DNA from 4 places in the Exiguobacterium sp. EA-TM-5 genome. Region 1 is predicted to be linked to each of the others. Evidence: riboswitches for the same ligand, from Rfam matches in the RefSeq annotation. Region 1 holds a riboswitch; each other region holds the start of a gene.

Region 1 (5,606 bases):
GACGTGCGGCGCAAAAGCAGCGGCAAGCGTCGGGATGTCAGCGTGGTTCGGAATGATCGGTACCGTGACCGTTGCATCTTCTTCCCACTGTCCGAGTGCCTTGATGATTTCCTGGCCGGAAAAAGTGACACTGCCTTGGTCGCCATACAATTCTGAAATGACGTTGTTCGCAATCGTATGGACATGCAAGGAACAACCAGCGTTCGTTCGGTTGAACACTTCAACATGGAGCAATGTCTCTGCAGAAGGACGCCCGGGTTGCTCACCAATCAATTGCCCCGTCGCATTGACATGGACGAAATCGTCCGGAGTCGTCTGTCGCTTATCTTTTCCGCTTGCTGTGACGAGGAATTCGACCGGAACACTAGACGTCCGGATGGCAAGGTTGCCACTCGTACCGGGGAACCAGTCGCGTGCTGCGAGTTCTTGTTTGACGGCACGTAGTTCTTCATAACGTCGCATGAATATCATGTCGTCACCTCCGCTCGTGCTAAATCGTCGACGATATCGTGAAACGTCTCAAAAGGGGTGTAGGCGATATCGTTTGCTTCACACAACGTGATGAGATAATCACGGGCGTAGACACGATCCGCTTGTTTCGCGAGCTCGAAATCCGTCACCGAGTCACCGATAACGATGATGACGTCACCGTCTTTACGTAATGTACGAGCGACCGACGTTTTACAACAGCCGCAACCGTTCGTGCAATGGGCATCGCAGGCGTTTGGCCAATCGATATGGACGAATGGACCGCTAAAATCGGCGACATTACAGTAAATCTGCTCTTGTTCGAGGAAGGGTGCTAAGATCGGTTCGACGAAAAAGTCCATTCCACCACTGACGATTGAAAAATCAATCCCTTGGCGGCGACTATATTGAAGCAACTCTGAGAATCCGTCCCGAATGATTGCACGCTCTAACAAAAAGTCGAGATAGGCTGTTTTACCGTCGGATGGTAAGAGTGCGAACATCTGCCCGACACCACTTTGAATCGATAACGTTCGGTCAAGCACACCGCGTTTCAGCGGTTCGAAGGCATCAGTCGGTGCAAAGGCCTGCATGAGTGCGATGATATTATCTTGCGTTGTTACCGTGCCGTCGAAATCACAAAGAATTCGTACAGTCATGACTTGATCCCCCAAGCGTCGAGGGCAATCCGTAGTTCTTCATGACGAGATGCTGCCGTTGATAGCGATTCATTTGCTAGCGCCGCATCAAGTGCTTGACGGAAAGCAATGACACCAGCTGCTGCGCCTTGCGGATGACCATGCACACCGCCACCGGCATTGATGACGGAATCGATCCCGAAGTCGCGAACGAGTTGGGCGACGAGTCCTGGGTGAATACCGGCTGAAGGTACTGGGAAGATTGCTTTCGTCCGACCGAGGCGGGTCGCTTCGACCGCGATTCCGCGGGCGACATCCTTCGGCAAAGCGACATTTCCGTAAGGTGACGGGAATAACGTCAAGTCTGCTCCAGCAGCACGTGGGAGTGTGCCAAGTAAGACAGGAGCTGCAACACCGTGGTTCGGGCTAGCGATCAACGCGCCACTATATGATGGGTGATTAAAAATCGGAACAGTAATCTCCGGGTCACTTGCCAGTTCGCGTAAGACATCAAGTCCGTACGTGAAGGTATTCAGCAAGAAAGCGGTCGCTCCAGCATCAATTAATCGCTTGGCTTGATCTTTGAGCGTAAAGACGGGACCACTAAGTGTAATCGCATACAACGCCCGTTTACCGGTCCGGTGGAAGTGAGCGTCGATGACCTCACGTCCGATTCGTGCCCGGTCAATCGTTGGTGTTAACGGATTGTCGTATAGGATCTCATCATCTTTGACGAGATCAATCCCACCAGCGAGTTGTCCTTCGAGTTGGTCGCGAAGGAACGATAGATCGCGTCCGATGACTCCTTTGAAAATACTCATCAACAAGGGACGATCTTCGACACCAATCAAGGAGCGGACCCCTTCGATGCCGAACTTCGCACCTGGAAAATCTGGCGTGAATGTATCGGGTAACAACAGTTCCGTTAATTTGATTTCACCGTCGAGTGAGAGTTTGCCGAAGACGGTCGTCAAAATCGCGGAAAAGTCACGCGACACGTTGTGTTCCGGGTAACGAATCGTGATATATCCGTTACCGTCGCGTTCTTCCGTATGTACGACTTCCCCTTTGAACGAGGCGAGTTGTTGTTGTTCAAGATGATTCAGTTCCGTCCAAGAACCAACCGTCAAACCAAGTGCGAGTTGTTCAGCACGTTGTTCGAGTCGATCACGAACGGTCAGTTGATAAGTAGCAGTAATATAAGCCATGTCTTTCCTCCTTCAACAAAAAATGGTCCCTTGTCAGCGACAAGAGACCATGAATGATTCGAACGTGGACTCTTATCTGTCAGCTTAATAGCTGCAAGAATTAGCACCGTGCCAAAAGGTCGGTTGCTGCGACATCGTAGGGCTTGTCCCTCCGTCTGCTCTTGATAAGAATTGGATGAAATTGTGAAATCTAATTGCAATTTTTACATGAGAGTCACGACTTGTCAAACTATTTTTAGAAAATTTATTTTTTTGAAAATACTCTTTCTATAAATGGCATGAAAACGATGTCCGTTTCTCCTTGATTTTAGTTTGACAGCAAGGAAGTTGATTGCGTAAGATTCAAATCAATATCACACACGACAACTACATACGACTCTTATCGCGAGTTGGCAGAGGGAATTGGCCCGATGACGCCGCAGCAACCGACCACTAGGCACGGTGCTACATCCAACAGACGTTTCGTCTGAGAGATAAGAGGACGCAGTGACTTTCCTGCGCCTCTTTTCGATGACGAAAAGAGGCGCTTTTTCGTGTACCACATAGGGGGAAACTGACATGACATACAAAGCATTTACAGAACAGGACGCGATTGATCGTGTTCGGACACTCGGACTAATCGGAAACGGTCCTGTCGAAGCAGAAGAAATTGGTGACGGGAATCTTAACCTTGTCTTTCGGATTCGAGAAGGCGAACATCGGTTGATTTTAAAACAAGCATTACCGTATGCAAAGGTCGTTGGGGAAAGCTGGCCGCTATCGCTCGAGCGAGCGTGGATTGAGCAATCCGCACTCCGTGAATTCGCGCGACATGCCGTACCATTCGTACCACGTGTCTTTCATGCAAGTCATGAAGAAGCGTACACGGTCATGGAAGATCTCTCACATCTGACGATCGTTCGGAGTGGGCTGCTCGCAGGTGAACAGTATCCGTTGCTTTCAGAACACATCGGTTCCTATCTCGCCCGGACTCTATTCCATACATCGGACTTTGCGCTTGGTCCGGTTGAAAAGAAACGCGTCGCCCGAGCGTACTACAATCCAGACCTCTGTGACATCACGGAAAAACTAATTTTCACCGATCCGTTCCATGACGCGGAGACGAATGAAATTGAGGTTGGACTTGAAGAAGAGGTGGCACATCTATGGGCAGACGACACGCTAAAGCGAGAAGTCGCGAAACTCGAAGCCCTTTTCATCACAAAAGGCGACGCCTTGTTGCACGGTGATCTACATACAGGAAGCATCTTCGCCTCGGCAACGGAAACGAAAGTCATCGATCCGGAATTCGCCTTTTATGGTCCATTCGGATTCGATGTCGGGCAATTCATCGCGCATCTGTTCTTTGCGGCATATCCGGATTACCCAGCACTTCGTGATGCCCGGATTCGAGACATCGATACGTTCTGGCTGACATTTGCTTCAACATTCCGTGCTTTATGGGAACGAGAAGCGGTCGAACCGTTCCAGACATCGGGACTCGTTGATGATGTACTGAGCACGATTCTGCAGGATGCACTTGGCTTTGCAGGATGTGAATTGATTCGGCGGACGATCGGTCTCGCACCAGTCGCTGATTTAGAATCAATCACTTCAACGACGGAACGTCTCGAGCGGAAACGTCACGCCCTCCGTTTAGGAGCCGCTTTAATCAAGCGCCGGACGGAATGCCGAACATTTGATGATTTACGAAACTTTGACGTAACAGAGGAGTTAAGCCGATGAGTACATTCGTTCAAAGTATTCGTTACGAAAACCGTGTCTTGACGATTCTCGATCAGACGCGTCTACCACAGGAAGAACACTATGAAGTGATCACGGACATTGCACAAGCAGTCGAGGCAATTAAACAACTACGCGTTCGGGGAGCACCTGCGATCAGTTTATTCGGTGGATTCGTGCTTGTTCAGGAAGCGTACCGGCTCGAAGCACCGCTTTCGGTGTACAAGCAAACCTTGCTTGAGATATCTGCGACGTTACTTGCGACACGACCGACAGCTGTCAATCTGCGAAATGTCCTCGATCAACTGAACCCGATCATTCAAGACGGCACGTCCGTAGAAGAGATCCGCGAACGGTTGGAAAAACGAGTGGTCGCCTTATATGACCAGGATGCACAGACGTCACGTCAAATCGGGATTCATGCACTGGAATTGTTCCAGTCAGGCAACCGGATCCTGACGATTTGTAATGCTGGATCGATCGCGACCGCTGCTTACGGAACGGCACTCGCTCCGTTTTATATCGCAAAAGAGCGCGGGATTGAGTTATCTGTTTTTGCAAGTGAGACACGACCACTCTTGCAAGGTGCGCGATTGACGACATGGGAATTACAACGCGCTGGAATTGATGTCACATTGATCACGGATAACATGGTCGCCCATACGCTAAAAGAAAAACAAATCGATGCAATCATCGTCGGGGCGGACCGGATTACACGAAACGGAGATACAGCGAATAAAATCGGGACATTCCAATTGGCATTGCTCGCGCAAGCCTTCGGTATTCCGTTTTACGTCGCGGCACCACTCTCGACGTTTGACTTCTCACTTATTTCCGGTGACGCGATTGAAATCGAAGAACGGGATCCGAAGGAAGTGACGGCGATCCAAGGCGTTGCGACAGCACCAGCAGGCGTTGCTGTCTTCAACCCAGCATTTGATGTCACACCACATACGTTGATTACAGGAATCATTACGGAACTCGGTGTGATCACGCAACCAAATGAAGAAACGATTGAACAATTAGCGGGGCTTCAACCCTTAGGATAAGGAGATATTTCATGAAAAAATTAGCTTACGCCGTCCTAGCACCGGCACTGTTACTAGCTGCTTGTGCAAATGGAGAAGCGACGACGACAAAAGTCGTCAAAGATGTACCAAAAGGTGTTCAATCGAACGTGAAGATCGCCGTCATTCGTAACCTCGCATCGGATGATCATACGAAACAATTCCTTGATGGCGCACGAAGTGAAGGCGAAGCACTCGGCTTTAAAGTCAGTACGTTCATCTCGGAAGGGAACGACGTCAAGTTCAAGGAACTTGTCGCCCAAGCGATTCAGCAAGATTATGATGGTCTCATCATCTCGCACGGCAAGGAAGACTATGCCTATGACATGATCAAACCGGCGGTCGACAAAGGACTGAAGGTTGTGACGTTCGATACGGTCACGAAGAAAAAAGGGGCATCTCTAAAAGGCGTGACGGAAACGTTCCAAAACGATCATCAGCTCGCAAAGCTATCGCTTGATGAAGTGACGAAGGTGACGGACAAAAAGCCTGTCCGTGTCATC
Region 2 (5,606 bases), 690 kb from region 1:
TCTCGGTATTCCTACTTGACGCCTCCCGTACGTTCCGCTATAGTGAAAAAGTCCAAATCGGAACAATTACGTTTTAAAAACGGAGGTAACACATAATGAAAAAAGTCATTCCCGCTCTAACGGTCGCATTTGCGAGTGCAAGTCTCCTCGCAGCTTGCGGCTCAAACAGCGATTCGTCGACTTCAAATAACAAACAGACAGAAGTTTATACATCAACGTTCGCAACCGCTGCTATTGCTCGTGAAATCGGCGGTGATCAAGTCAGCGTCAAGATGATCGTCCCACCTGGAGCAGACCCTCACTCTTATGAACCCACCTCAAAGCAACTCACTGAAATCGCTAAAGGTGACCTATTCCTCTTGACAGGTACGACACTCGAACCGTATTCGAAAAAAATCCAAGAGAGCTTAAAAGGCACGGACGTCCGTTTCATTGAGACGAGTAAAGACGTTACCTTACTAGAATCGGATGCTACGCTTCACGCTCATGAAGAAGAAGGACATGATGATCACGCAACGGATGAACATGCGCATGAAGAAGAAGGACATGATCATGGAAAATATGATCCACACGTCTGGCTCGATCCTATCAACGCGAAAGCAATGGCACGTTCGATTACAATTGCTCTATCAAAAGAAGCACCAAAAGATAAAGCAACATTCGAGAAAAACTTAGAAGCCTTCGACCAACAAGCTGATGAGTTAGACGAACAATTCAAGCAAGCCGTCGCTGACGGATCGAAAAAAGAATTGCTTGTCACGCATGCCGCTTATGGTTATCTTGCAGAACGGTACGGATTTACGCAACTTCCAATCGCCGGAATTTCTCCTTCCGATGAACCCTCACAAAAGCAACTGGCTGCTTTAGTGAAAGAAGCACGCATGCATGATTTGAAATATATCGCATTCGAAGAGACTGTTTCCCCGAAGGTCGCGCGCGTCATCCAAAAAGAAATCGGAGCTGAATCCGTGACGATTCATAACCTAGAGTCGGTCACGAAAACGCAACAAAACAGTTCTTATTTCAAATTGATGGAAGAAAACGTCCAGACATTGAAACAAGCACTTCAGTAAAGTACAGTTGACACGCGTTACTCAATGCGGTACGGTAAGAAACGTGTTTTACAACAATTGAATGACTTCTTTTTATCGCGAGAAACGGAGGGACTGGCCCGATGATGTTTCGGCAGCGGACGATTTGATTCGTACTGTGCCAAATCCAGCAAGCGAAAGCTTGAGAGATAAGAAGAGCGTCTTTATTTTATAAAGACCTCCTTCTTTCTTGCGAAGGGGTCTTTTTTTGTATTTTTGAGAAACGAGGTGTCAACAATGAATGAAACGATTACGCCTAACAAATGGGCACTGCTTCCTCTCGTCGTATTCCTGGTCCTCTTTATCGGTGCCGGAATCTTTTATGACGACTTTTACAAATTCCCGATTCTTATCGCCGCTTTGATCGCTTTAATCTTTGCTGCAATCACAACGAAAGGGAGTATCAACCAGACCGTCGAACGGATTGCGACTGGTGCCGGGAATCCTGATATCATGATCATGGTCTTCATCTTCTTATTAGCCGGTACGTTTTCTGGTACTGCAGAAGCGATCGGTGCAATCGATGCAACCGTTAATGCTGCCTTGACGTTCTTGCCTCCCTCGCTCCTCATGAGTGGTCTGTTCATCATCGCCGCCTTCATTTCGATGGCAATGGGAACATCAACTGGAACGATTGCTGCACTTGCTCCCATCGCCTTCGGTATTCATGAAGCGACAGGTATCAATGTTGCCATCGCAGCGGCAGCTGTCGTTGGTGGATCGATGTTCGGAGATAACTTGTCATTCATTTCCGATACGACGATTGCTGCCGTTCGGACACAAAAAACGAACATGCGCGATAAATTCCGAACGAACTTCATGATCGTTCTCCCGGCTGCCATCTTGACGGTCATCCTACTCGCATTCGTGTCTGGTTCTGGTGACGTCGTCGAAGCAAAAGCATTCGAGTTCTATAAATTGATTCCGTACCTTGCCGTCATCGTACTAGCGATCTTTGGCGTCAACGTCATTCTTGTTCTCATCGGTGGTACGTTACTCACCGGCATCATCGGTATGATCGACGGTAGCTTCGACTTAAGTGGATTCGTCCTCTCGATGTCCGAAGGGATGTTAGGAATGGCTGAGATTTCAATTTTGACACTCCTCATGGGTGGTCTCGTCAGCTTGATTACGTTCAACGGCGGAATTGCTTTCTTAAAAGAGACGCTGACACGCAAGATTTCACAACGTCGTGGTGCTGAATTCAGTATGGCAGCACTCGTTAGCGCAACAAACCTTGCGACGGCAAACAATACGATCTCGATTTTGGTCGCTGGACCACTAGCAGCTGAAATAGCAGATACGTATGAAGTTGATCGTAAGAAATCGGCGAGTATCCTCGATATCTTCTCTTGTGGTATTCAAGGCATCATCCCGTATGGAGCACAGCTTTTGATTGCAGCGGAGTTGACGAAGACAGCTTCTCCTGAACTGATTCCGTATCTGTTCTATCCGTTCCTACTCTTCATTTGTGGATCAATCGCCATCTTCTTCGGATTCCCACGCATGAAAAAGACATCGACGAAGCAAGAAAAAATTTCTTCTTAATCGACAACAGGTCCGATCGTCATGATCGGACCTGTTTTTATTATTTTTTCTGCTTTGCTTGTCTTTCTAAAATCAAATAGGCGATTGCCGGAAGTGGAAATTGAACGAGTCCAGCTCCTCCCCAAACCCATGGATTACGTCCTGACTTTCGAGCACTGAGAAACAGACTAACTGCTTGTGTGACCAACAAGGCACCAATACTGAGCCAAGCTCCCTTTGATAACTTTTTATTCTTTTGAGCCATCTTTTCTCCCCCTCTTTCTGACATACGGTCAGATTTTATGAATTCTCTTCTATTTTACCGCATTCTATTTCTCCATGAGCATGGAAACGGACGTCTTCGTTCGTTCATGCTAAACTAAACGAGCAAATCTAAAACTATGTTTTATGAGGAGGAGTAACACATGCAATACGCAAAACTTTCAAATGGTATTACGATTCCCCAAATCGGATTCGGTGTCTGGCAAGTAGATGAAGAGACAGAAGCACCTGCTGCTGTCGCTGAAGCATTACGCGTCGGCTATCGTCATATCGATACAGCTGCCGTCTACAAAAACGAGCGCGGTGTCGCAAAAGGAATCAAGGAAAGCGGCGTGAAACGTGAGGATCTCTTCTTAACGTCAAAAGTCTGGAACGATGATATTCGTGCCGGTCGGACGAAGGAAGCATTCGCAGAATCGCTCGAACGTCTCGAAACAGATTATCTTGACCTCTACCTGATCCACTGGCCGGTCGAAGGCTATATCGAAGCGTGGAAAGCGATGGTTGAACTATATGAAGAAGGCAAGATCAAAGCGATCGGTGTCTCGAACTTCAAGGAACATCACCTCGATACATTGGCAGAAGAGGGCTTGATGGCACCAATGATCAACCAAGTCGAGTTGCATCCACAATTACCGCAACACGAACTGCACGAATACTTGCAAGATCACAACATCCAAGTCGAAGCATGGAGCCCGCTCATGCAAGGGAAATTCCTCGAAATCAATGATTTCAAGGAAATCGCAGAGAAACACGGCAAGACACCTTCACAAGTCGTCTTACGCTGGCACCTCGACAACGGCATCGTCGCTCTTCCAAAATCCGTCACACCGGAACGCATTGCGGAAAACTTCGACGTCTTTGATTTCCAACTCGATGCAGATGATCTTGAGAAAATTGATCGTCTAGCAACAGACGTCCGCCTCGGACCAGACCCGGACGAAATCGATTTTTAAGTTAAAGGTTACTATAAAAGAGATGAACTTTAGTGTGAGAACATCTTGATTCATATGAAAAGAGACTCGTTTCCAGTCCACGGCTTGGAATCGGGTCTCTCTTTTTATGGATAGAGCTGATCATACGTAATAAATCAAAATTGTGTCTTCTGCTTCTTCCGCCTTTTGAAAATAGGCACGAAGATCAGCAAACTGTTCCCAGACGTCTTCGAATTCGCCCGGTGTTCCGGCTTCATCATGAATCGAAGCGAGTGCCTGTTGATCGAAGTTGCGCATCACTTCAGCAGAAATGATCAGAAGCGGTAAGGGAAGAATCCCGACGATTGCTGCTTTTTCCTCATTGACGATCAACTCTTCGCCAATGATGGCTCGACCCAGATTATAGTGCGTCTCCTGATCGATATAGATATCGATTTGATTCATTAAATGGTAGATGGCGTTCGTTTGTTCAAGTGCAAACAACTGTTCATGATCGGGTTGCGTCTCATGAATGAATAAAATCCAATCCATGATGATGTGGGGATCGTTTCCGAACGACTCCCAGACCGCATCCGTGACGCGAACGAAATGTACGTTTTCCATTCTCCCCCTCCCTTCTGTACTCTGTATTCCCTTTTTAAATTCGTTCTATACAAAAAAAGAGCCAGATTTCTCTGACTCCCTTTCCTTAGATCGCTTTTTCATCTTCTTTTGAATCTTGCCATGCTTCAAGCGTACTTTTTCCTGGTAAGTTCGGAATCGAGTCTGCATAGAAGCGCGGCTCTTTTCCAGCTTTTCGTTGCCCGACATAATCTTCGAGCGCCAGTTTCGCGATTTTTGAAAGACGGAAGATCGCATACAGATTGACGACAGCCATCAGTCCCATGAAGATATCTGCTAAAGCCCAAACAAGGCTCGCCGATTCGACGAGGGATCCGAAAACGATCATTGCAAGCACGATTACTCGATACATCGTGATGATTTTCTTATCTTCACGGATGAAGTTAATGTTCGATTCACCATAGTAATAGTTTCCGACGACGGAACTAAACGCAAAGAGGAAAATCGCGAGTACCATAAAACCTGTCGCAAGCGATCCGACTTGTGACGAAAGCGCTCCCTGTGCTAAATCAATACCAGCTAAAGCATCGCCATTCGCATCTTTCGTCGGAACCCCACTGACGAGAACGATCATCGCTGTTGCCGAACAGACCATCAACGTATCAACGAAAACGGCGAACGATTGGATCAGTCCTTGTTTAACCGGGTGAGAGACCTCTGCCGTTGCTGCGGCATTCGGTGCCGAACCCATACCCGCTTCGTTCGAGAACAACCCACGGCGGATACCGTTCAAGAGCGCTGCCCCTACTGCTCCGCCTGCGAGAGTCTTTAACTCAAATAAACCTTCTTGGAAGATCAATTTAAAAATACTTGGCAGTACTTCAAGATTCGTCACCATGATATACAGCGCGATCAAGATGTAACCACCTGCCATAATCGGTACGAGGAATGAAGCAACCGTCGCGATACTACGGACGCCACCAAAAATGACGAGTGCAGTCAGTACGACTAATGCGACAGTAATCCACATCTTATCAAAACCATATTGATTTTGAAGTGAGAGTGAAATCGTGTTCGATTGCAAAGAATTAAAGACAAATCCAAATGAAATCGTAATCAATACGCTAAATAAGATTCCTAACCACCGCTGACCAAGTGCTTTTTCCATGTAGTAGGCAGGGCCCCCACGCCACGCCTTATCATCACGTAC
Region 3 (5,606 bases), 1.2 Mb from region 1:
CCGAGTTGCGCGTCTGTCGTTTTACCGTCTTTGAGTTTGATCAACCCTTCGTTTTGAAGGAACGTCAAGACACGTCCGCGTTCCGCGACGTTTGAGCTCGTTAAGATCGTTGCACCGTTTGGCAACTTATCGAGTGACTTGTATTTCTTCGAGTAGATACCGAGTGGTTCAACGTGGACGCCACCTGCGTTCGCGAACTTATACGATTTGTTTTCTTTCTCTTGTTGCTCGAGGTACGGTACGTGCTGGAAGTAGTTCGCATCGATTTCTTTTTCAGCGAGTGCCTTATTCGGAAGCACGTAATCTTGGAATTTTTGAATCTCAAGTTTGTAGCCTTTTGCTTCGTATTCTTTTTTGACGTGTTCAAGGATTTCAGCATGCGGTACGTTCGATGCACCAATGACGAGTGTCTTGTCATCGCTGCCTGATCCTGATGATTTTTCACCACATGCAGCAAGGCTGATTGCTAAAACGGATACAGCGGCAGTACCTACGAATTTTTTCCAAACTTTCATGAATGATTCCTCCAATATGAATAAAATTTGAATTAACGTTTATCGATTTTTTTAATCAACAAGTCACCAATAATTTGGATGACGAAGACGATCGCTAAGATTAAGAGTGTCGCAATAACGATGACATCGTTTTGGGAGCGCTGGAATCCTTCGATGAAGGCCATGTCCCCCAGTCCACCTCCGCCGACTACTCCGGCCATTGCCGTGTAACCGACAAGTGCAACGAGTGTGACCGTGATTCCCGAAACAATAGCAGGTAACGCTTCCGGGATTAAGACTTTATAGATGATTTGGAACTTCGTCGCCCCCATCGATTCCGCTGCCTCGATGACACCTTTATCGACTTCGCGCAACGCGAGTTCAACCATCCGACCGTAAAATGGTGCGGCACCAAAAATCAATGCCGGTAATGCTGCTGTTGGTCCGAGGAACGAACCGACAATCGCTTTCGTAAATGGAATCAATAAGATCAGTAAGATGATGAACGGTATCGAACGGAAGACGTTGACAATCAAGCTCAAAATCGAATAGAACGCCCGGTTCTTGAATAACAATTCTTCGTTTGTTGCAAATAATAGTAAACCAATGATCAGACCGAGAACGAATGTCGAGAGACCTGCGACTGCCGTCATATAGATCGTGCTACCTGTCGCTTCCCACACCATGTCCCAGTCTAGGTTGTCAAAGAATGAAATCATCGGTGATCCACCTCCACTTCAACATCACTGGCTTGAAGCTTCGTGATGACCGCTTGTGTTGCTTCTGTTTCCCCGATCAACTGAATGAACAGTGTACCGAGTGCCCCTTCCTGTGATTGACCAACGTTTCCGCCGATGATATTGAACAGGACTGGTGAATCTTTCATGACTTCCGCAAGGATCGGGCTTTCCGCTGTCGATCCGACGAACGTCAACTGAACGATTTTACCGGTTGGGTACCGTTCGCGGAGTTTCGCGAACGTCAACTCGTTTTCTGACGGTGACGTCAACTGTTTGACGAATTCTTTCGTCATCGCTTGTTTCGGATGACGGAAGACTTCTGCGACCGGTCCTTGCTCAACGATTTTACCGGCTTCCATGACGGCGACCCGGTGACAGATTTTTTGAATGACGTGCATCTCATGTGTGATCAAGACGATCGTCAGTTTCAGTTTTTCATTGATGTCGACGAGTAACTCAAGAATCGAGTCCGTCGTTTTTGGATCGAGTGCACTCGTTGCCTCATCACATAAGAGAACATCTGGGTTCGATGCCAGTGCTCGAGCGATACCGACACGTTGCTTTTGACCACCAGATAACTGTGACGGGTAAGCCCCTTCTCGTCCATCCAGACCAACAAGTTGGATCAACTCCGCGACTCGTTCTTTGCGGCGTGCTTTCGGGAAGCCACCGAGTTCGAGTGGGAACATGATATTTTCTTCAACAGTCCGTGACCAGAGTAAGTTGAAGTGCTGAAAAACCATCGAGACATTCTTGCGGACGCCTCGTAATTCTTTTGGTTTAAGTGATGTCATTTCAACACCGTCGATTTGGATCGAACCACTCGTTGGTGCCTCGAGCATATTAAGCAAGCGAATCAGAGTCGATTTCCCTGCTCCGGAATAACCGATTATTCCAAAAATTTCACCGCGCTCGATTGTCAGGTCGACATTCGCAACGGCTTCGACCGCTCCGCGCTTTGAGCGATAAATCTTTCCTACGTCTTGTAAACGAATCACAACTGTCCCTCCTAAATAAAAAAAGTGCGCGCGTTTTTGAGCAAACGCGCGCACTTTTCAGTACACAAAACCATTTGCTCTCATCTCCCAGACTTTTGTCTGCTGGAATTAGCACCACTTCGGATTAGATCCGCGGTTGCCGGGTTTCATCGGGCCAGTCCCTCCACCACTCTCGATAAGAGTTTCGGTATTAAGTTTGTAGAATATATTCTGAATATTAGCAGGGGTTATTTTTGTTGTCAAACAGTTTTTTCAGAAACTTTTTCGAGGAACGTGAAAGCACGTGTTAAGTCTTCTTTCAAATCTTCCGCATCCTCAAGTCCAACTGAAATCCGAACGAGACCATCTGTGATCCCGAGTTCTGCCCGACGCTCTGCTGGGATTGACGCGTGCGTCATCCGTGCAGGAACGGAAATCAGACTCTCAACGGCGCCAAGACTCTCAGCGAGTGTGAAGAAGTGTGTTGCCTCGACGAGTTTTTCTGCGTTCGCTGCTGAACCGACATCAAAGCTGATCATCCCACCGAATCCAGTCGCTTGTTTCGCTTGGATGTCATGTCCAGGGTGCGATGCAAGTCCTGGGTAGAAGATGTTCGAGACGATGTCTTGTGCTTGTAAGAACGCAACGAGATCATGGGCTGTTTCTTCGATCGCATCCATCCGAATACCAAGCGTACGAAGACCACGGACGAGCAAGAAACTGTCTTGCGGTCCAAGAACGCCACCTGTCGAGTTTTGGATGAAGTGCAGTTCTTCGCCGAGCGCATCATCTTTGACGACGACAAGACCAGCGACGACGTCCGAGTGTCCGCCGATGTATTTCGTCGCACTGTGCAAGACGATGTCTGCACCAAGTGCGAGTGGTTGTTGATGGTATGGTGTTGCGAACGTATTATCGACGACGAGTTTGAGATCGTGACGTTTCGCGATCGTTGCGATTGCTTCGATGTCTGTCACTTTCAACAACGGATTCGTCGGTGTTTCGACATAGACGATCTTCGTGTTGTCTTGAATCGCTGCTTCCGTTGCTGCAAGATCCGTCGTATCGACGAATGTCACTTGGATGTTGAACTTCGGTAAGACGCGTTGCATCAAGCGGAACGTTCCACCGTAAACGTCATCTGTCATGACGATGTGGTCACCAGACTCAAGCAAATGGAAGACGGCATGGATTGCTGCCATACCAGAACCGAACGCAAAACCACGTGCGCCGCCTTCAAGATCCGCAATCAAACGTTCGATGCTCGTCCGTGTTGGGTTCGCTGTCCGTGAGTATTCGTATCCGTCTTTGAGTTGACCGATTTTATCCTGCTTGTATGTGCTTGTTTGATAGATTGGTGGTGTGACGGCACCTGTTGCCCGGTCGACACCTGTTCCTCCATGAATCAATGCTGTCTTCTTACGCATGAGTTTCGTCCACCTTTTCAAAGATTTGTTGGCTTAAGTAGCGTTCGGCACTGTCTGCGAAGACCGTGACGATCGTACTGCCGGGGTGACGCTTCGCGATATCAAGGACAGCAACGAGCGCTGCACCTGCTGAACTACCGACGAGTAGTCCTTCACGAGCGGCAAGTGTATGGACCGCGTCAAATGCATCGCGGTCAGAAATCGTATGAATCTCGTCAACGAGCTCACGCGGCACGAGACTTGGCCATTTTGCTGTACCGATGCCTTCTGTCTTGTGCGGACCGGCGGGACCACCGTTTAAAACGGAGCCTTCCGGTTCGACGATCGCTGCTTTTGTGCCGAGACGTTGTTTTAAGAAGTCCGCTGTTCCTGCAAACGTACCACCTGAACCACAACCGGCAACAAACCAGTCGATGTGCGGTAAGTCTGCAATCAGCTCAGGACCGAGTGTCCGCTGATACGTGACTGGATTCTCTTCGTTTTCGAATTGTAACGGAACGTAACTGTTCGGAATTTCCTGACCGAGTTCTTTTGCCCGGTCAATTGCCCCTTGCATATCAAGTTCAGTCGGCGTGTTGACGACGGTAGCGCCGAGTGCCCGCATCAACGTCTGCTTTTCCTGACTGAATTTTTCTGGAACGACACAAATGACTTGTAGATCGTATTTCTTAGCGGCGAGCGCCAAGCCGATGCCGGTATTGCCGGCTGTCGGCTCGATGATCGTACCGCCTGGTGTCACATGTCCGTTTTCGATTGCTGCATCAACGAGTTGAATGCCAAGGCGGTCTTTGACGCTGCCCCCAGGGTTCATCCATTCGAGCTTCGCCAAAATGCGCGTACCAGCAGGCAAATCGAATGAAGTGATCTCGTAGAGTGGTGTGTTTCCGACGAGGTCGCGGACGTTGTTCGCGATCATCCGAAGACGATGTCCCATTCATCACGACCGGCAAGCATTTTCTCGGCATAGTGCTTCGCTCCTTTGAGGTCATGTGCGCTTGCAAATCCACATTGGACTTCGTTTTGCGCTGGAATCTCTTCTGCTGCGAGGACGTCATTTAACGTCTTCTCAACGAGTTCGCTCATTTTTTCGACCGAGTCGAAGTTCATCATCGCCATGTAGAAACCTGTTTGGCATCCCATTGGCGAGACATCGATGACATCATCCGAGTAGTTGCGGATGTTTTCAGCAAGTAAGTGCTCGAGTGTGTGCATCGCACGCATCGGCATTTGCTCAACGTTTGGTTGTGTGAAACGGATATCGTATTTGACGACTTGGTCTACTTTACCTTCTTTATATCCTGCGACGCGGATATAAGGTGCTTTGACTTTCGTATGATCCAGGTTAAAGCTTTCGACGTTCATTTTTTGAAGTGCCATGATTTATTCCCCCATTTTCTCGGCTTCTACGAGCCAGACGAAGTGATTGTATTGTGTGAAGTTAACAGTGAATCCCCGTGCTGTAAACAATTCTTCCATGACTGGAATCAACGGGTAAAACTCGCGTTCGAGATCGTCCGCTAACGCGTCAAACCCTTGAGCGCGTGCTTCGCGGATCGTTTGCAGGCGTGCCTCTTCTGAGACGAACATCGTATCCGCGTAGACGATTTTTCCGTCTTTCGATAAATGCGACGCCATCAGATCGATTGCTTCTCCCTTTTCCTCATCCGTTAGATGATGAAACGCATAAGTGGAGACGAAACTGCTTGCTTCCTTCGCTTTGAACGAGAGGAAGTGACCATCCTGTACATCAAGCGATGGAATCTTCTCCGTCAAAATCGCCCGCATCTCCGGGCTTGGTTCGACGGCGAGTACGGCGTCGTGACGTGTCAGAAGACGTTGTGTCAGGTTCCCTGTGCCTGCTCCGAATTCAATGACCGGCGACTGCGCTTTATCCGCTACTGTATCCAAAATCTCATCGTATCGACGAAAGACTTCTTTATACTCCGGATCGTGCCCGGTTACTGTCTC
Region 4 (5,606 bases), 550 kb from region 1:
CCCAAGCACGGGAATCCGTTTTTTCATGCATTGTTCTTCTTTTGTTTCGCCGCTTCTTCTTCGACACGTTGCAACAACCCGTGAACGATTTTCTCGTTCTCTCGTTCGCCACCGAGTGACAACAGACTTTTCCCAACAAAGTTCGCTCCTTCATTTTTTCCCGTATAAATCAACAGACATTGATCAGGTCCGAGTGGTTTGAGTGTAAAGGTCATCTCGATCTTGAAAATCCGTGCTAACGTGAATCCAATCGTATTTTGTTTGAAGTCAGGTTCATTCGTATAGGCTAAATCGGTCACAATATAGGTTTCAAGTCGATTACCCTGCATATACGTTTGACGATACGTCGAACCGACGACACCCGGTTTTCGTTCAATCACCTCATGTTGGACGACATTTGGAATCAAACGTTGTAGCCGCGTATGATCAAACAAGTGCCATGCTTCTTCAATTGGAATATCGAGCTGTCGTTCTTCTTTCCACGTAATCATACACCTGCCCCCTTTTATATAGAAATACCCCGTCATCCGGTCTTGTAACGTCCGGTGACAGGGCGGGAGCCAATTCTTATTTTACTGTGCTTGTTTCAAGTGCTGCTCCAAGGAACTTCGCTAGTTCGAGCATACCGTAACGTCCTGCCGCTGCTTCAGCGTCCGAGTTATAGTTCGTATTCGTATTGACGTCGTACGTATAGATCGTACCTGACGCATCCTTGATGAACTCAATGCCGGCGACCGCGATTTGGTTCGCTTGGAGGAACGCTTCGTACTTTTCAATGATTGGATCATTGAAACCTTCAACGATTTGGAACTTCATCGGTGTTTGCGGCGCTTCTTCCCCAACTGGGCAGAATAAATCGTCAATTACACACGCATCCGCTGGGCAGAGCTCAAACCCTTCTGACGTATCCACTTGAACCGCATAAACGAATTTTCCACCCACGAATTCACAACGTGTGATGTACGGTTCTGGTGCTTGGATGTACTCTTGAATCAACGTGATGCCATCGACCGGTTCGTCGAATGTCGGACCGTCGAGATAAGCTTCAAGTGCTTCAATCGAGTGGAACAACTGGACACCGAGTCCTTTGCCGGCACGGTTATGCTTCGTGATGAATGACGAAACACCAATCTCTTTTGCTGCTTGGACGATTTGATCACGTCCAACGGCAGCTGTCGTCTTCGGTACACGAATGCCTGCTTTGCGTAGTGCTGTATACTGATTGACTTTGCTGACTTCAAGACGGAGTGCACGCGTTCCGTTAAAGACAGTCCGGTCATGTTCTTCTAACCAAGCGAGGACTCCTTCCGTCAACTCCGGTGCATAGCGATGTCCACGTGTATGCGAAGAGGCACTCATTCGGCTGTAAAAGACACCTTCTGGTGGTACTTCATCGAGTGGCACGATTCCTTCATTCAAGTGCCACTGTTCATACGGTAACTCGAGTTCTTCGAGTCGTTTGATGAGATGGTCCGTCCATTCTTGATTTTCGTGGAGAATATGAATTTTTGTCATGATTGTTGACCTACCTTTCGTTTCGCTTCGACAAGTGGAATTACGTCACGAGCAAAGCGTTCCATTTCTTCAAGTTGTGGTGAGAATTGTAACAAGAGCAACGTGACACCGACAGCTTCGAACGCTAGAATACGTTCCGCAATCTGTTCCGGTGTGCCGATCAAGTTCGGTCGTAGACCGCGGTTTGAGACGGAATAATCATTTCGCTCGACCTGTTGTTCCAGTTGCGATTTACTAATGAAGTCTTGATAACCGGCATAACCAGCGCTATCTTCTTTTACATCCGTAATCCGTTGCCATTCTAGAAGCGCTTCTTCTTCCGTATCCCGGCAAATGATGTAAGCCGCAAGACCAAAGCTTTCGAGTGGAGCTTGTCCCGTCGCTTCCCGGCGTACTTTCATGTCGTTGATTTTGTGAGCGACTTCTTCGACCGTGCCCCCGTGCATGACATACGCATCACAGTGTTCGACGATTGTTCGTTTTCCGGCTTCACTCTCTCCACCGGCGTAGAGCTTAATCCCCGGACGCTGAACCGGCTTCGGGTGTAATTCTGCCTGCTCGATCGTATAGTGATTGCCTGAGAAACTATACGGCGAAGCGTCTGCCCATAGTCCTTTCATGACCGTGACGAATTCTTCCGTCCGCGCATAGCGTTCATCGTGCGCTGTAAAGATACCGTTATACTGTTTCGCTTCCTCTGCCCACCAGGCCGAGACGACATTCAGCGTAAAACGTCCCCCACTCAACTGATCGATGTTTGCTGCCATCTTCGCCGTCGTCGCCGGATTATGGAACCCGGGACGAACCGCTGTCATGATTTCAAGGCGTTCTGTTGTTGCAGCGATTGCCGCTGCCGTCGTCCATGCCTCAAGACTCGGTTCCTTTATTCCTTTGATATCGTTCAAGTTCAATTCTGCGATCAATGTCGTCGAAAAACCGATGCGTTCAGCTGTTTGTGCGACTTGTTTTGCATAATCGAATGTCGCCGGCATCTGTTCATCTTCGACATTCCGTAACCATCCCCCAAAAATCGGTAACCAAAAACCATACTCCACTCCATCATCCCCCTTATAATAAAAAGCGCCCTTTTCGAAGTTCGAAAAGAGCGACGGTATCTTGTCCTGTCCGCTCTTATCTTCAGAAGGTATCCCTTCCTGGAAGTAGCACCTTCCGCCATGGCGGGGTTGCTGAAGTGTCTTCGGGCCAGTCCCTCGACTTCTCTAGATAAGATGTGTTGCATTCATCGTACAGAATTCATTGAACTAAAGCAACCATTAAACCGTCTTTTCCCATCGGAATTGTTTTAGACAAAAAAATCCCGACATGATGTCGGGATCCGGTATTAATATGGTGCGACGAAATCTGATGTCGGCTCTGGCGTTTGTTCACCACGAACACGATCATAGAATTTTGCAAAGGTGACGCTGAAATACGGTGTAATCCACAGGAATGCTAGACCTAAGGTAACGATTCCTAAAAGAGCCCAACCAATAAACGATAGTAAGAGCATGAATGCTTCCATTTTATGCCCGTCCATCATTTTCCGAGAGCGTGTAATGGCTTCTAAGATACCAATTGATGGTTCATCTCGCAAAATATAGAACGTTAGCATATAAGAAAATGATTTAATGATTCCCGGTACGACTAATAGCAGTAACCATAGGAAGATAAAAAAGAATTGTACGATGGCTAGACCAATCACTTTGAAAAACATGCCATATGGTTCAAATAAATCCGTTACTTTCGTTTCTTCTCCACGAGCAATTGACATCGCAATCCAAGTCCAACCGACTCCAACCGGAATCAATAAAATCGATACCAACGATACGACGAGATCCATGGTATTAGCTGGTTCATCCATATCTGATCCAAATAACCCAGGTACACCTTGAATAATACTAAACAGAATAAATGTTAGGACTGCGAATCCCCAACGACCGCTTAACGACGCCTTTGCCGCTTTTTTTAATTGAGATGACATGAGTAAGGTCCTCCTTGAAAAATAAGTTCTCACCTTACTCTACGGCTAATAACTTCTAATGTTTCACTCTTTTTTCAATAATTTCCCGTCTTGTTGCTGTTTGAGCCAAGCACGCTCAAGTTGTCGCTCACATGCTGTATATAATGAACGACGACCATCGAGGCGTTCCATCGCGAACGGAATACTATGTTTTTTCGCCTGTGCGATGACATGCGCACTCGCTGCATGAGAGACACGGCTCGTCACGACGACGATCGCATCCGTCTTTTTGGCGAGACAGGCAATCTTTTTCGCGGATTGTGCGTCTCCTGCGAGATGAATCAATTCAATTCCAGTTGGCGCAAAGAACTCACGATAGACAGCTGTTTGTTGTTCGTTTCCAACGATGACGAGGCGCATACCTGTGAAGCGCGTGAAATCAAGTGGTGTCTTATCGACGAAATCCATCAATTGTCCAGGTACAGCTGTCGTCACGATTGGTTCAATCTTTCGCTCTTTTTGAACACGAATGCGACGCTGCGCTTTTTTAGGTTTTGGAGCCGTTTGCCGTTTCATTTTTCGTGCATACCGGTCCGATTTTTTCGCTGTAACAGTTACCTTCTCTACTAGTTGTTCTAATTTTATCGGGCGATCTGATGGTTCGTTGACAACCGGTTTTTCGTAGGTAAACTGATGCTTCCAGACAATCGTCAAGCTCTCTTTCCGTCCCCGCCACATGACGAGATCGACGAGTTGTCCTGCTTCTAGTCGAAAATAGCGCATGTCCTCTACCGGTACGACATAGTAGAACGGTTTTCCTGCTTCATCTTGTAGCGGACCGTTAACCGTCTCTTCAACAATGCCGTGTACTTTGACGATCGCTTGTTCAAACACGACACGTTCCGGGTTCTCTTTCATCCGTTCCGTTGAGACGACAGCTTCGATGCGACACACCGTTTTCTGGTCATCCTGACGATCGACACGGACACGGACCTCCATGCCATGCTCGAGATTCCAGTCACGCACGTCTCGTTCTGAAATATGACTACCGGACCATTCTAGTAAAGAGCCACCTTTTAACCCTCGCTGAAACGTGTAAGCATAACGCAGCTTTCGTACAGGTTCGATAGATGTTTGTGACGGCACTTCGATAGTTTGCTCTGGCATTACCCCTACCACTTCGTCGACGAACGTTGTTTCCTGTACGTGGCGTGGTGCATAATAAGCTGACATCTTGACCCACTCATCGATTCCGTTTACTTCGTCGAGCCAAAGTTGCCAGTCTTCGTATCGTTCGACGACTGCTAACTTCATTTGAACCAATTCAGTTGCCCGTTCCATCACCTGTTGCATCATCCGTAACCACTTCCTTTGCGTTTTTTTACACTATAGCAACGGAAAAACGCGGAAGTAGATCAAATAAATAACCAGGTTGTTTTTTTAACTAGGTCCGTTGATTGATTTCCACAGCCGGATCATGACGCTTGTATTTCGCAACGATGACGATCAGGACGGTGATGATGACAAGTAAAAACCAAGAAGACAATTTACCAAAATCAACGACTGCCCAGCCTCCTTCTTGATGCGGATAGACCCAGCCTTTGAAAAAAGTCACGATGTTCTCAGCAATCCAAATGAAGAAAGCAATCAGTAAAAAGGACAGGACAAGCGGCATCCGGTAAACCGTCTGCTCGATTGTAAAGTGAACCCATGACTTATAGAAGACGAAAACGACGAGGACCATTAGCAGCCACCTCGCATCGAAAATCCAGTGATGGCTGAAGAAGTTTAAATAGACGAGACTCCCGACACTAATCGCAAGCCATGGGGGAGGAAATGCTGTGAATCGTAAATGAAATCTCCTGAACGCCTGACACACATAACTTGCGACGCTTGCGTACATGAACCCTGCATACAGTGGAACACCTGCTACTTTTGTCCAAGCATCTTCTGGGTAACTCCACGATCCGACGTTCACCTTGAATAGTTCAAGTGCTAGACCGATAACGTGAAACAATAAAATCAGTTTGAATTCTTCCTTCGTTTCATAACGACTGACAAGTAACGCGATTTGAACGAGAATACACCACAGCAACAAGAGATCGTATCGCGCGATCGGTTCAGTCGGCAA

What was found. Region 1 has a riboswitch for S-adenosylmethionine ahead of mtnK (S-methyl-5-thioribose kinase). Riboswitches for the same ligand answer to the same signal wherever they lie in the genome.
Region 2: it holds a riboswitch for S-adenosylmethionine, as region 1 does, so the genes downstream of both, ACV3PA_RS03770 (Na+/H+ antiporter NhaC family protein) here and mtnK (S-methyl-5-thioribose kinase) in region 1, are expected to answer to the same signal.
Region 3: it holds a riboswitch for S-adenosylmethionine, as region 1 does, so the genes downstream of both, ACV3PA_RS06145 (methionine ABC transporter ATP-binding protein) here and mtnK (S-methyl-5-thioribose kinase) in region 1, are expected to answer to the same signal.
Region 4: it holds a riboswitch for S-adenosylmethionine, as region 1 does, so the genes downstream of both, ACV3PA_RS03045 (LLM class flavin-dependent oxidoreductase) here and mtnK (S-methyl-5-thioribose kinase) in region 1, are expected to answer to the same signal.

The regions. Positions count from the first base shown of each region.
Region 1 is NZ_CM132670.1:17,983-23,588, reverse strand. Features, by position in the region: gene ACV3PA_RS00090 (methylthioribulose 1-phosphate dehydratase) at 1-471, opposite strand, end outside; gene ACV3PA_RS00085 (2-hydroxy-3-keto-5-methylthiopentenyl-1-phosphate phosphatase) at 468-1,127, opposite strand; gene ACV3PA_RS00080 (2,3-diketo-5-methylthiopentyl-1-phosphate enolase) at 1,124-2,314, opposite strand; SAM riboswitch class I at 2,384-2,485, opposite strand; SAM riboswitch class I at 2,691-2,794, shown strand; gene mtnK (S-methyl-5-thioribose kinase) at 2,873-4,039, shown strand; gene mtnA (S-methyl-5-thioribose-1-phosphate isomerase) at 4,036-5,085, shown strand; gene ACV3PA_RS00065 (sugar ABC transporter substrate-binding protein) at 5,097-5,606, shown strand, end outside.
Region 2 is NZ_CM132670.1:712,959-718,564, reverse strand. Features, by position in the region: gene ACV3PA_RS03775 (metal ABC transporter solute-binding protein, Zn/Mn family) at 96-1,073, shown strand; SAM riboswitch class I at 1,143-1,247, shown strand; gene ACV3PA_RS03770 (Na+/H+ antiporter NhaC family protein) at 1,329-2,639, shown strand; gene ACV3PA_RS03765 (hypothetical protein) at 2,680-2,883, opposite strand; gene ACV3PA_RS03760 (aldo/keto reductase) at 3,044-3,856, shown strand; gene ACV3PA_RS03755 (hypothetical protein) at 3,977-4,438, opposite strand; gene ACV3PA_RS03750 (alanine/glycine:cation symporter family protein) at 4,524-5,606, opposite strand, start outside.
Region 3 is NZ_CM132670.1:1,186,495-1,192,100, reverse strand. Features, by position in the region: gene ACV3PA_RS06155 (MetQ/NlpA family ABC transporter substrate-binding protein) at 1-515, opposite strand, end outside; gene ACV3PA_RS06150 (methionine ABC transporter permease) at 548-1,213, opposite strand; gene ACV3PA_RS06145 (methionine ABC transporter ATP-binding protein) at 1,210-2,232, opposite strand; SAM riboswitch class I at 2,310-2,414, opposite strand; gene ACV3PA_RS06140 (bifunctional cystathionine gamma-lyase/homocysteine desulfhydrase) at 2,472-3,638, opposite strand; gene ACV3PA_RS06135 (PLP-dependent cysteine synthase family protein) at 3,631-4,554, opposite strand; gene ACV3PA_RS06130 (S-ribosylhomocysteine lyase) at 4,551-5,015, opposite strand; gene ACV3PA_RS06125 (class I SAM-dependent methyltransferase) at 5,019-5,606, opposite strand, start outside.
Region 4 is NZ_CM132670.1:565,922-571,527, reverse strand. Features, by position in the region: gene ACV3PA_RS03055 (SRPBCC family protein) at 24-491, opposite strand; gene ACV3PA_RS03050 (ATP-grasp domain-containing protein) at 568-1,515, opposite strand; gene ACV3PA_RS03045 (LLM class flavin-dependent oxidoreductase) at 1,512-2,570, opposite strand; SAM riboswitch class I at 2,644-2,746, opposite strand; gene ACV3PA_RS03040 (DUF975 family protein) at 2,858-3,496, opposite strand; gene ACV3PA_RS03035 (DUF2325 domain-containing protein) at 3,560-4,831, opposite strand; gene ACV3PA_RS03030 (DUF817 domain-containing protein) at 4,920-5,606, opposite strand, start outside.